3 regions of the Pseudoalteromonas sp. T1lg122 genome follow, and region 3 is predicted to be linked to each of the others. Evidence: predicted binding sites of a transcription regulator. Region 3 holds the regulator's gene; each other region holds the start of a gene.
What was found. Region 3 encodes FliA, which starts transcription of late flagellar genes. Its sites were predicted from a motif close to CTAAAGNTNNNNNNNNNNNNGCCGATA; they were not measured.
Positions count from the first base shown of each region.

Region 1: a site for FliA is predicted at 2,736-2,762, ahead of pomA (flagellar motor protein PomA). Genes of this name have one in related genera too.
Region 2: a site for FliA is predicted at 2,538-2,564, ahead of C2M33_RS10765 (DUF5610 domain-containing protein). Genes of this name have one in related genera too.

Region 1 is NZ_PQCG01000031.1:376,370-380,883, reverse strand. It holds gene C2M33_RS12540 (DNA topoisomerase III) at 1-305, opposite strand, end outside; gene C2M33_RS12535 (hypothetical protein) at 372-848, opposite strand; gene C2M33_RS12530 (flagellar motor protein MotB) at 978-1,901, opposite strand; gene pomA (flagellar motor protein PomA) at 1,905-2,672, opposite strand; gene xseB (exodeoxyribonuclease VII small subunit) at 2,945-3,187, shown strand; gene ispA ((2E,6E)-farnesyl diphosphate synthase) at 3,192-4,079, shown strand; gene dxs (1-deoxy-D-xylulose-5-phosphate synthase) at 4,169-4,514, shown strand, end outside.
Region 2 is NZ_PQCG01000025.1:21,984-26,497, reverse strand. It holds gene C2M33_RS10775 (RNA recognition motif domain-containing protein) at 88-567, shown strand; gene murI (glutamate racemase) at 530-1,324, opposite strand; gene C2M33_RS10765 (DUF5610 domain-containing protein) at 1,390-2,508, opposite strand; gene trmA (tRNA (uridine(54)-C5)-methyltransferase TrmA) at 2,673-3,770, shown strand; gene C2M33_RS10755 (DUF523 domain-containing protein) at 3,773-4,228, opposite strand; gene C2M33_RS10750 (thiol:disulfide interchange protein DsbA/DsbL) at 4,287-4,514, opposite strand, start outside.
Region 3 is NZ_PQCG01000034.1:385,609-390,122, reverse strand. It holds gene flhA (flagellar biosynthesis protein FlhA) at 1-403, shown strand, start outside; gene flhF (flagellar biosynthesis protein FlhF) at 424-1,905, shown strand; gene C2M33_RS19935 (MinD/ParA family ATP-binding protein) at 1,898-2,758, shown strand; gene C2M33_RS19930 (RNA polymerase sigma factor FliA) at 2,785-3,495, shown strand; gene cheY (chemotaxis response regulator CheY) at 3,536-3,919, shown strand; gene C2M33_RS19920 (protein phosphatase CheZ) at 3,937-4,514, shown strand, end outside.

The DNA.
Region 1 (4,514 bases), on a different contig from region 3:
CCAGCATGAACAATTATGTTTGCCTGCTTAATTAGCTTTTTTAATACAGTAAGTTGTTTGCGTGTTTTTGCTTTAGGTTTTAATTGCCATTGTTCTGGCACGATAGGTAAGTGCTCAAATCGCCACTTTTTAAAACTTGCATCGTAATCATCTGGCTCTGCTTGTTCAAGCAAATGACCAATACACCAAGAAACACAATCACCATTAGCAAGCTCTATATAACCATCCTGTTTTTTTTGTGGTTTAGGCAATGCATCTGCAATGGCTCGCGCCAAGGACGGTTTTTCGGCAATGTAAAGTTTCATAACGCAACACTAAATACTGTTTTTATAAACAGTAGTCTAGCACAAGAATTTTAACTAAGGAATGACTTACGTCTGCGGGCTACGTCGAGTAAAAAGGTAAATGAGGGGTAGATAGCAGACGACCACAGTCCCAATATTGATTAGCGGTAGCAGGGTCTTATACATGTAAGTGCTGTATGACAAATCCCACAGATGGCGGTCAACTAAACGAAACAATTGCAAAATGGGCGCCATTATAACAACAAGTTGCCCCAAAGCACTTTGCCATAAGTAAACTTTATCTTTAATACCTAAGTAAGCAATGACAGCCATCCAAGCAATATCATTAAAAGCCCAAACGACATAGCGCCAGATATAAATGTCATCAAATGCTTTTAAAGCAGAATAAATAAGAGTCCCGTATAGGAAGAAAGCGGCTGTGATAACAGCAAAGTAAAATGCAGGCCAGTCTTTACGAAGATAAAAAATAATAATAGCTGGGCTCAAAATGAACACCCAGCTATTGCTCAAAATAACTCTAATTTGTTCAAACCAATCAGGCACAATAAAGCGTCTTAATCAGTTTTATCATCATCACCGCCATCACCATTGCCTGGCATGTAGCTATATTTATCAACTTTTTTCATTTTTATACTCCATTACATGTGTTAATGAAGTTTCACTTTAATTGATTTACGGCCTTACATCAATAGGGTCAGATTCGTGTGCTTTGCCTTGCATGATAGAGATTTCAACACGGCGATTTCGTTTACGATCTTCATCGGTCACATTCGGTACAAGGGGCCTTGTTTCAGCATGCCCTACCACGACCATTCGTGACTTATCAAAGCCTGGTGCTTTTTCCATTTCACTGGCGACTGCCACTGCGCGTTTTGATGATAAATCCCAGTTATTCGTATAAAGCTCATTCGATACTTGGAAATCATCAGTATGCCCTGACACGGTAATTTCGCCCGGCACATCTTTTAACAGCGTGGCGATATCTCGAATAATCGGTTTAAATTTTGGCTGTAAAAACGCACTGCCAGACGGGAATGAACCATTTTCTCGAATGCGAATAATAATTTGTTGGCCTAATGACTCAAGCTCAATTGCCCCATCCATTATTTGCTGTTCTAGCTGCTGGGCAATTTTCTTCACAAGTTCATTTGTTTGTTCTTGATCAGCCGCAGAAATTGACTGTTCCAAGGCTTGTTGCTGAGCCGTACTTTGTGACTCACCACCACGCTTGTTACCGCGTTGCTCTTGACGACCACCGGCAGAGCTTTCGTCGCCGGCCTGAAACTCAAGCATTTGCTGCGTCATTTCTACGGTTTGTTGTTGAATCGTTTCAATTGGAGTGGGTTCAGGCTTACCAGGCGTGAACTCCATGGCAATGACTGAGGTTCCTTTAGGAATATCTTTTACTTCTATTTTATTTTGTACACCGAAAGCAAACTTCATAGAGCCGGCAATTTGCTTGAACTTCAGTACATCCATTTCAGAGAAGGCAAGTAAGAGTACAAAGAAACACATTAATAGTGACATTAAATCTGCGAAAGTTCCCATCCAAGCAGGTAAGCCTGGTGGTGGGCATTTGCACTCTTGATCAGACATCCCCTACTCCTCGGTATCAACTTTACGTTTTGATTCAGCCAAGTAGTTTTTCAAGATACCTTCAATCACTTTCGGGTTTTGGCCATCTTGAATACCCAGTACTGCATCAAGAATTAAGCGTTGGTTAAGCGCTTCCTCATCTTTACGCAGCTCTAGTTTTACCTGAATAGGAATAGCAACAACGTTTGCCAAAAAAGCACCATAGAGTGTAGTTAAAAGAGCTACAGCCATTGCAGGACCGATTGCTTTAGGGTCATCCATGTTTGACAACATAGCAACCAGACCGATCAGTGTACCGATCATCCCCATCGCTGGAGCGATATCGGCGAGGGACTTAAATAAGCCTGCACCAATTTCATGGCGAGTAGCAGTAAGGGAAATATCTTTTTGCAGTGTAGCTCGTACCACATCAGCATCATGACCATCCACTAACATATCAACCCCTTTACGCATAAAGCCGTTAGGGATTTCGGCTTCTTCTAATGCTAAGAAACCACCTTTACGTGCTGAGTCAGCTAATTCTACTGCTTTTTCGATTAATTCTTCTGGCGATTCAATTTTGAACATAAAGGCTTTCGCAGCGACCTTACCAATGCCCAAAAATTGCCCCATAGTGAAATTCGATAATACGATAAAAATCGAACCACCAAATACAATGACCACCGAAGGCGTGTTGTAAAACATTGCAACTTGGCCGTCACTACTTAACACCATCGACATAGCAATTAAGCCTATGGCACCAAGAATACCTATTATGGTTGCTAAATCCACATACCCCTCCAGAGGAACAATTACACGACACCCATAGGCATCAAATTTTTATTATTAACTGCTTATCGGCAAGCAATTGAAATACTTAAATCATTAAATGAATTAATTTTATTTTAATGTAAGATTTTTAAGCTACAAGTTTAAGCTGTATCTAAAACCGTAAAAATAGCATATTGAAAATGGATTATGCGTAAAAAAACACATCATTCTTTGACCTAGTTTAGCATTCCCCCTAAAATTGGCCTCACTTTCTAACAGCTATCGAGGCCACAATGGCAACAAAGAAACCAGAAAACTTAAGCTTTGAAGAAGCACTGGATGAATTATCTCAAATTGTTGCACAAATGGAGCAAGGTGAACTGTCGCTAGAGCAGTCACTCAAACAGTTTGAACGCGGCATTGCGTTGGCAAATGCTTCATCTGGTAAGTTACAACAAGCCGAACAAAAGGTTGCCATATTAATGGGCAACGATAGCCAAGCGCCTCTTAGCAATTTTGATTCAAACCTGGACTAATTAAGTGCAATTAAAAGAACAACTACAACGCGCTCGAGAAGACGTTGAAGCACATTTAAATCGCTATTTCGAACGACCACTTAATACCGAAAAAACCATCAAAGAAGCCACGCATTATGGTGTTTTAAATGGTGGTAAGCGCTTACGTCCTTACCTTGTTTATGCAACTGGCCGAATGATGGGCGCAGATAAAGCCGATCTTGATATTCTTGCCGCTGCTATTGAGTGTATTCATAGCTACTCATTAGTCCATGATGACCTACCTGCCATGGATGATGATGACTTAAGACGCGGCCGTCCTACCTGTCATATTGTTTACGGGGAAGCGCAAGCCATACTTGCCGGAGATGCATTACAAACACTGGCATTTGATTTAATCGCCAACCATCAATTTGCAGTTTCAGCTACGCAACAAGTAAAAATGATAGCCTCGTTAAGCAAAGCCTCAGGTATTGAGGGTATGGTAGGTGGACAAGCACTGGATATCGAAGCGACCGATAAACAAATTACTGTTGAACAGCTGGAGCGCATTCACCAGCTAAAAACAGGCGCATTACTTAATTGTGCAATTACACTTGGTGCGTTGTGTGCTAAAAATTGCGATGAACATACCCTCGCGCAATTAAACCTATTTGGCCAAGCAATAGGACTGGCTTTTCAGGTACAAGACGATATCCTTGATGTAGAAGCTGATACTGAAACATTGGGTAAACCACAAGGTTCAGATATTGCAGCTAATAAAGCAACTTACCCTGCTTTATTAGGTATGGCTGGCGCAAAGCAAAAAGCACAAGATTTACTGGCTCAAGCTCATCAAGCTCTTGAGGCAATTGATTACGACACCAGCGAACTGGCGAGCCTTGCTAGCTATATCGTTGAACGTAATTATTAATGCCTACAAAAGAAAGACAAAATAACTAAAAAATCAGAGCAGCAATGGGCTATAATGCACTCTGGTTAGCGAAGGATGTATAAAAAATCATGACACTTGATAGTAGCAAGTATCCATTATTAAGTTTGGTTGACGAACCAGCACAACTGCGTGATTTAGCGCAAGACAAGTTACCTGCGTTTAGTAAAGAGTTACGCGAATACCTACTTAACTCGGTTTCGCAAAGTAGTGGTCATTTAGCATCAGGTTTAGGCACTGTTGAACTAACAGTTGCGCTGCATTATGTTTATAACACTCCTGAAGATCGTTTAGTATGGGATGTGGGTCATCAAGCATACCCGCACAAAATCTTAACGGGTCGCCGTGACCAAATGCATACTATCCGTCAAAAAGACGGTTTGCACCCTTTCCCATTCCGTGAAGAAAGCCCTTACG
Region 2 (4,514 bases), on a different contig from region 3:
TTTCATTGCTATGTTCATTTAACTCGTTAAGATAGCAAGTTCACAATGTTAAATTAATGTTTATTTCTTGTTTATTGGTAGATCAAAATGAAATTACCCGATCAAAAATCTTTTCTTTTCTCAGTTATTCTTGCTGTTTTAGGTTTTGTGGTTGTTAAGTTTGCATTTGCAAGCTTGGCTTTGGACCCAGCATTACTATTTGGTGCAGGCTTATTAATTGGTGCTTTAGTTATTGCAGCACTTTCATCAACGTCAAGTGAGGAGGCCGAAGTAAAAACAAAAACACTTTATGTTGGCAACCTACCTTATCGTGCTAATGAAGGTGTTGTTCGTGCTTTATTTGAAGAGCAAGGCAAAGTTTTCAACGTACGTTTATTAAAAGATAAAAATACAGGTAAACGTCGTGGCTTTGGTTTTGTTGAAATGGCAGAAGCGGATGCAGATAACGCAATCAATCAATTAAATGATAGCGAGTTCCAACAACGTACTTTAAAAGTGCGTGAAGCAAAACAAAAACAAGAGAACGAGGCTAATGGTTTCCGTGAGGAATCTGATCAGTCAGCGTAATCAGCTCAACGCGTAATTGCGAATGACCTATAGGAGCCGTTGCATAGTAATGCAGCGGCTTTTTTTTATCGGTTGTAAAAGTAAAGCCTCGTAAAGTAATCAAACTTTCAACGCGCTTAGCAATAGCTTTACCTGAATCAATGAGTAATACCTGTTGTTTGAAGTAATCACTAATCGCGCTGGCGAGTAATGGGAAATGCGTACAACCAAGAACTAATACATCTATATCTTCTGCTATCGCTAAATCACTCAATACTTTCTCAAGCTTTGCTTTATTGATTTTCTGCGTATGAAATAGTGTTTCAGCAATTTCCACCAGCGCCGTTGATCCATATAAGCTAACTTGTGTGCCTTGGCTATGAGTACTAATTAAGTTTGCAGTGTAGCGACTCTTAATCGTCGATGGTGTTGCCAATAAGCCAATATGTTTACTCTTACTAATAGCGCACGCAGGCTTTATCGCAGGTACAACACCAACAACTTCGATATTTGTATAAGGGCGAATAGTTTCTAATGCAGAGGTAGAAGCGGTATTACAGGCAATAACTAGGATATCTACGTGTAAGTTTGCTGTTTCTATAAACTTTAGTAGTGCAAAAAGACGAGCGATGATCGTTTGCTGGCTTTGTGCGCCATAAGGCAATAAAGCATTATCCATAAAATAGCTATAATCAGCATCAGGGATCACAGCTTGGATCTGTTCTAGTACGGTTGTTCCACCTATACCTGAATCAAACACCATTATATGAACTGACAAACTGCTTACCTCGGATCATCAAAGGTCAGCAGTTTGCCATGTGGCTTAATAAAAAGAAAGAAGGACTACGCTTCTTCTTCTGTTGCCGAACGTAGCTTATTCATTTGCTCAAACATGGCTTTGGTATAATCTACCAACTTACTGACTTCTTCTTTATCTTGGTTTAACCATTGTAAGATGCCAGCTAGTTCATTTTGCAAACCAATATCGCCCGCTTTATTAAACGCCTGCTTCAAGTCGTCATTAAATGGCGCAATTTTCTCAGCAACTTCTTTTTCAGGGGCTGGTTTATATTCTTCATAGCCTTTAATAGCTGCCACTGTTTTGGTTTGTTTCAGATCCATCGTAAAGCCAACAAGTTGCTCGTTGCCTAAGTTCAACTCTTTAGCTTGTTCAAAGGCATCTTCTAATGAACCAGAGAAGAATGTCTCACTGACACTTTGTAAGTCTTCCATCAGTTCATTGATAGCTTGCTGCTCTTGCTCATTTAGATCGCCATTGACTGTCATCGAGAATGATAAGTCACGAGATTGAGACGATTCACTGACAAAGGCCTCGTTATCACCATTTTTGCTATAGCTGCTTGCTGACTTACTTTGATATGCATCTGCAAAACTAATACTCACTTCATCACCTTCAGCGGTGGTGAAGGTGTATTCAGCGTTATTACTTAAACTAATATACTGAGCTTGGCTTACTGAAACCGCATTCGGTTTAGGATTGAACAAGTCTTCCTCTAATTCATCAATACCTTTGTAGATACCTTCTTTAGACTTTTTGATCCCTTCTTCAATGTCATCGTTGAGAATGCCTGACTCTTTAAGCTCACCATACGCATCGTCGATGCCCATTTGCACACCTTTACGTGCATCACCTAGCATGCCTTTGAGTTTTTCATCATCAGCACCATCGGCTTTTGCTTTACGAAGTGCACCGCCAACAAAGTCGAGAACGTTTTTTACGATCTCTTCAAAGTCGAACAGCGGCTTATCTTTTTTCTCTTCGGCTTTAGGTAGGCCTAATGCCTCTGCAAGTTTATCATCAAGAACTTTTGCCGCGAGCTCACGACCGCGTTGTTGATAACTATCTTGACGATTTTGAATGGTAGGCTGTTGCAATGCCTGCTTGCCATTGTATTTATTCACATTTGTATTAGGCATATAGCCTAGGTTGCCAATTTTCATGATCCGACTCCATGTTATGGTTAACTCATTATCGGCCAAAAACCAAAGAACTTAAGTTTTTTGTATAAAAAAACGACACTAAAATAAATAACAAAACTAGACAAATCCTCAGCGCTCCCTACAATAGCGCCGTTATAAAGCTAAGAGATAAAAGGTAATCAGCCATGGCGGTTATAAAAATTGATACAACTCAATACGATGCACAATTGAGTGAGAAAGAGCAGCGCATCACCTCACAGTTTCGACGTTTTGGTGTCGAAAAATTAGAAGTGTTTGGCTCTGATCCTATTCATTACCGCCAACGTGCAGAGTTTCGAGTATGGCATGAAGGTGAAGACCTGTTTCACATCATGTTTGATCAACAAACTAAAGAAAAAATCCGCGTTGATGAGTTTGACCCTGCAGCACCTTTAGTAGGTGAAGTTATGCAAGCCATGATCGAAAACTTAAAAGGTAGCGAAGTTCTGCGCCGTAAGCTATTTCAAATCGATTACCTATCAAGTTTAAGTGGCGAAATCCTTGTTAGCTTGTTATATCACAAACAATTAGATGAGCAGTGGCTGCAAGCAATTAAAGAGCTTAAGGCAAAACTGAGCACACAGTTTAAAATTGATTTTATTGGTCGTGCTCGTAAGCAAAAAGAAGTGATTGGTAATGACTATGTTGTCGAGCGTCTTAACGTAAACGGTAAAGAGCTTATTTATCAACAAGTCGAAAATAGCTTTACGCAGCCAAATGCGAAAGTGAACATCAAAATGCTCGAGTGGGCACAAGCGCTTTGCCAACCACTTAGCAATGATTTACTTGAGCTATATTGTGGAAATGGAAACTTTTCTATTGCCCTTGCGGGTTCATTCGATCGCGTATTAGCTACTGAGATATCAAAATCATCGGTTTACTCAGCGCAATACAATATTGCACAGAACAAAGTTGAGAACTTAGATATTATTCGGATGTCGAGTGAAGAGTTCACTCAAGCGATGAAAGGTGAACGTACCTTCTCTCGTTTAGATGGCATAGATCTGAAAAGCTATAACTGCCAAACAATCTTGGTGGATCCACCACGTGCTGGCATGGACACGCTAACTTGTGACCTAGTTGCCAACTACGACAACATTATTTATATCTCGTGTAATCCCGATACCCTAGAGCGTGACCTTGATCACTTATGCAAAACCCATGAAGTAAAACGCTTTGCGATTTTTGATCAGTTCCCTTACACCCACCACATCGAATCAGGTGTGTTTTTACAACGCAAATAAAATTATTTCTCTGCCAGCGCAGCAAAAAGCGCTGGCAACTGCTGCTCACTGAAGACTTCTATATTGTTGTCGGTTAACAGTTTTGCAGTTAACCCCATCCCTGATATTTTCTTTCCTGAATGACTACCATCATAAATAGTATTGCGACCACATGATGGGCTTGATTCTTTTAATAATGCAAAATGAATACCCTGCTTTTTGCAAAGCTTAAGTGCTTGTTCTGCGCCATAAGCAAATTGTACTGTGACATCTTGCGCATCTTTGGTAAGTACTCTGCCCGCTTTAATTTCTGCAGGCGGCCTTGGTGTCGGTAAGCCACCAGCCACTTCAGGACAAAATGCAACGAGCCTCCCTTGCTGTTTAAGTGTTTCTAAGCCTGGATGAAGTAAATTTTGCGATTGCCCATCATAACGAACAGGGTTTCCTAACAAACAGCTTGAAACTAATAGTTTTTGCATTTTTCTTTACCAACAAAAAAGCTCCGCGAACGGAGCTTTTAATTAAATTTAATTGAGCTTATTTATCAGCTAGGTAATTAATTAAGTCTGCCATGCTCTTCGCATCGCTAATACCTGAATCCGCACCTAAGATTAGACGGTATTTACCGTTAACTATAAAGGTTGGAACGCCTTTTAGCGCACCTTTTTGTTGATAGTATTCTTGATCGCGAGTCATTTTAGACGCCATCGTGCGCACAGAAAAACTGTTGTAGTACTTATCAAAGTCTTCTGCTGTTACACCTTG
Region 3 (4,514 bases):
GTATGGCCCGCGTAGCCAAGACCCTGATGTACTAACGGCTGCAGTGCGAATTTCACTGCGCAGACTTATCGTTCAAGACGCTGTTGGTATGTCTTCTGAGATCCCTGTCATAACCTTGGCGCCTGAGTTGGAACAGATGTTGCATCAGTCACTTCAGAATGCAGGTGACGAAGGTGCCGGAATAGAGCCAGGCCTTGCAGAGCGACTTCAACAATCATTGAATGAAGCGCATCAAAACCAAGAAATGGCCGGTGAACCTTCGATACTGTTAACGTCAGGAATGTTACGTACTGTGTTATCTCGCTTCGTTAAGTACACCATCCCAGGTTTAAGGGTGATGTCTTACCAAGAGGTACCAGACGAAAGACAGATTAAGATTGTCAGCTCAGTAGGCCAACAATAGGATAGTAAAGGGGTTGAACCATGAAAATTAAACGTTTTTTTGCTAAAGATATGCGCACTGCACTGAAAGAAGTGAAAGATGAACTAGGTGTTGATGCGGTTATTATGTCGAACAAAAAGCTTGCTAACGGCGTTGAAATCGTTGCAGCAGTAGACTATGACAAAGCAGCCCCGAAAGCCGAAGCAGCACCTGTGGTGCAAGCAAAACCTGCACCGCAGCATAACTTTGTTAAACCTGAGCCTATGCGTGCTAAACCTGAGCCGCAAGCGAAAGTTGCTGATAGCCTACAAGCGTTACTTGAGCGTCAAGCCCCACGCCCTCGTTCGCCAGAGCTTGCATCAATGTTTAGCCAATCTGGTATCGATACCAGTGAGCACTATCAGCCTAAAGCACCTAGCTATCAGCAACAACAACAACCTGAGTATGCACACGCTCCTCGTTTTCAACAACAAGCAGCGCCTCGTGTGCAAACTCAAGCACATAGCTTAGGTTTTGATGACGACTTAGATTCTGGTTTTGATGATTTAGATTCACCTGCAGAGCACAAAAGCGCTGCGCCAGCTAATCAATCAGAAATGACGACCATGCGCGAAGAAATGAACGCGATCCGTCAATTACTTGAACACCAAGTTTCTGGCTTAATGCAACAAGACATGGCTCGTCGCGATCCGACTCGTGCGTGTATGATTGACCGTTTAGCAGGTATGGGCATTGAGCGTGATGTAGCAGAGCAAATGGCGTGTTTCATTCCTGACGATGTATCTCGCCAACAAGCATGGCAAGCATTACTGCAAATGGTTGAAAACCAAATGCATACAACGAATAACGAAATATTGCGTCAAGGCGGTGTATTTGCGTTAGTGGGTCCAACAGGCGTTGGTAAAACTACCACAGTTGCAAAACTAGCTGCATTAGGTGCGCAAAAATATGGCGCCGATAAAGTGGCGTTGATCACTACTGATACTTACAGAATTGGTGCCTACGAACAATTGGCGACTTATGGTCGTATTATTGGCTGTGGCGTAAAGCAAGTAAAAGATGCGAATGAATTAGCAGAAGTGTTATACCATTTACGTAATAAGCGTCTAGTATTAATAGACACAGCGGGTATGAGCCAACGCGACTTACGTTTAACTGAGCAATTAAACACCCTAATGCGTAATCAGCGTGTTGATATTCGTAGTTATTTAGTATTAAGTGCAACAGCACAGATTAATGTCTTGCAAGAAACCGTAAGACACTTTAAAAAGGTTCACCTAAGTGGCTGTATCTTCACTAAATTGGATGAATCTTTAAGTTTAGGTGAGATTATTAGCATAGCGATTCAAAATCGTCTGCCAATAGGGTATCTTACTAACGGTCAGCGCGTTCCTGAGGATATTCGCGTAGCGAATGCTGAAAAACTAGTGAAAAAAGCTGAACAATTGTATTTAAAACGAGCAAAAGCACAACATTCAAGACGTCAAGCAGTAGCGTCGAACACAGTAGGGATGTATGATTAACACAGTATTAGATCAAGCAAGCGGCCTGCGCAAAATGAATCAAAATAATAATAGTGGCGTTAAAGTTATCGCTGTTACTGGCGGTAAAGGTGGTGTGGGTAAAACCAACGTTTCACTCAATACCGCAATTGCATTAGGTCAGCTAGGTAATCGTGTATTAGTATTAGATGCCGATTTAGGTCTGGCAAACTGTGACGTAATGCTTGGCCTTCGTGTTGAACGTAACTTATCTCATGTTTTATCAGGCGAGTGTGAGCTTGATGAAATTCTTGTTGAAGGCCCTGCAGGCATCAAAATTGTACCAGCAACGTCTGGCTCACAAAGCATGGTGGAATTAACACCTTCAGAGCATGCAGGCCTTATTCGCGCTTTTAGCGAGTTAAACACCGAGTTTGATATTTTAATTGTCGATACCGCCGCGGGTATTTCTGACATGGTATTAAGCTTTTCTCGTGCAGCCCAAGATGTTGTTGTGGTTGTATGTGATGAACCTACCTCAATTACCGATGCTTACGCACTTATTAAAGTCCTGAGCCGTGAGCATGGCGTATACAAATTTAAAATCGTTGCCAATATGGTGCGCAGTATGCGTGAAGGGCAAGAATTATTTGCTAAACTTTCAAAAGTAACGGATCGTTTTTTAGATGTTTCAATGGAGTTAGTAGCAACCATTCCTTATGACGAGAACATGCGTAAATCAACGCGTCGTCAAAAAGTGATTGTTGAATTATTCCCGAACTCACCGGCAGCGGTGGCGTTTAAAACATTAGCAACAAAAGCAGTTAAGTGGCCGATCCCTAATCAACCGTCTGGCCATTTAGAATTTTTTATTGAAAAACTAGTAAACGGCTAACTATGACAACATCGGTGAATAAAGCGATGGGATATCAATCAGCACAGAATCTGAATGCGATTGTTGAAAAACATGCCTCTTTAGTTAAAAAAGTGGCGTGCCATCTAATTGCTCGTTTACCTGCCAGTGTACAACTCGATGATTTAATTCAATCAGGTATGATTGGCCTGATTGAAGCGTCAAAAAACTTTGATGCAAGCAAAGGTGCAAGCTTCGAAACTTTCGCAGGTATTCGTATTCGTGGTGCGATGTTAGACGAAATTCGTAGAGGTGATTGGGCTCCTCGCTCAGTTCACCGCAATGCCCGCCTTGTGGCTGAAACCATATCTGAATTAGAAAGTACGCTAAATCGTGAACCAAAAGACACTGAAGTAGCTGAAAAACTTGATATTACACTGGATGAGTACCATCATATTCTACATGATGTAAATTCGAGTAAAGTATTAGGTATAGAAGACTTAGGCGTAGATGAAGACGTCATCACACCAGTAGGTCAGGATTTAGGACTAGACAAACCGTTTAATAACGTTAAAAATGAGCGGTTTAACCAGTCTCTATTAACGGCAATCCAATCGTTACCAGAAAGAGATGCTCTTGTTTTGTCTTTGTACTACAACGACGAAATGAACTTAAAAGAAATAGGACACATACTCGATGTTAGCGAGTCGCGTGTGAGTCAAATACATGGTCAGGCGATGATTAAGCTCAAAGCAAAAATCAATGACTGGATTAATTAGTAGTAAGTAAATAAAGGTTCAAACCTCACCGGAGGATGTTTTGGATAAAAACATGAAAATTCTTGTTGTTGATGATTTTTCTACAATGAGACGTATCATTAAAAATCTATTAAGGGATTTAGGTTTTACCAATGTGCAGGAAGCTGACGACGGTTCAACAGCATTACCAATGCTACAAAATCAAGAATTTGATTTTGTTGTAACAGATTGGAACATGCCTGGTATGCAAGGTATTGATTTGTTACGCGCAATTCGTGCTGATGATAGCCTTAAGCATATTCCTGTATTAATGGTGACAGCTGAAGCGAAAAAAGAACAAATTGTTGCTGCTGCTCAAGCAGGTGTTAATGGCTATATCGTTAAACCATTCACTGCTGCGACACTTAAAACCAAATTGGAAAAAGTGTTCGAACGTTTAGGTTAATCTAAGGGGAGAGGCTTATGTCAGCACTTGCTGCGCCTCAAATAAGTTTAGAGCAAGCTCGTCAACTTGTTGAGTATCTTGAAAATGGTGAACAAGAAAAAGCCGATAAGCTGATTCTTGAAGCTGCATCGAAAGAACAATCAGAGTTGTTTGCTGAAGTCGGTAAATTGACGCGTCAGCTTCATGAAGCGTTAAAAAACTTTGACTTAGATACTCGTCTCGCCGATTTAACTACCGAAGCGATCCCAGACGCTAAGCAGCGCTTAAATTATGTTATGGAAATGACAGAAAGCGCCGCAAATAAAACCATGGATGCGGTTGAAGCAAGTTTACCGATTGCACAACAACTTGCTGATGAAATCGCAACAATAAAACCCACTTGGGATCGTTTAATGAGCCGAGAAATTGAACTCGGTGAATTTAAATCGTTATGTCATAGCTTAGATAAGTTCATGAATAACTCGCACACCAAAACCGACGAATTACAAGGTTTGATGACTAATGTGTTGATGGCTCAGGACTATCAAGACTTAACGGGGCAGGTTATCCGCCGAGTTATCGAATTAGTGCGTGAAGTAGAAGACAGTTTAATTAA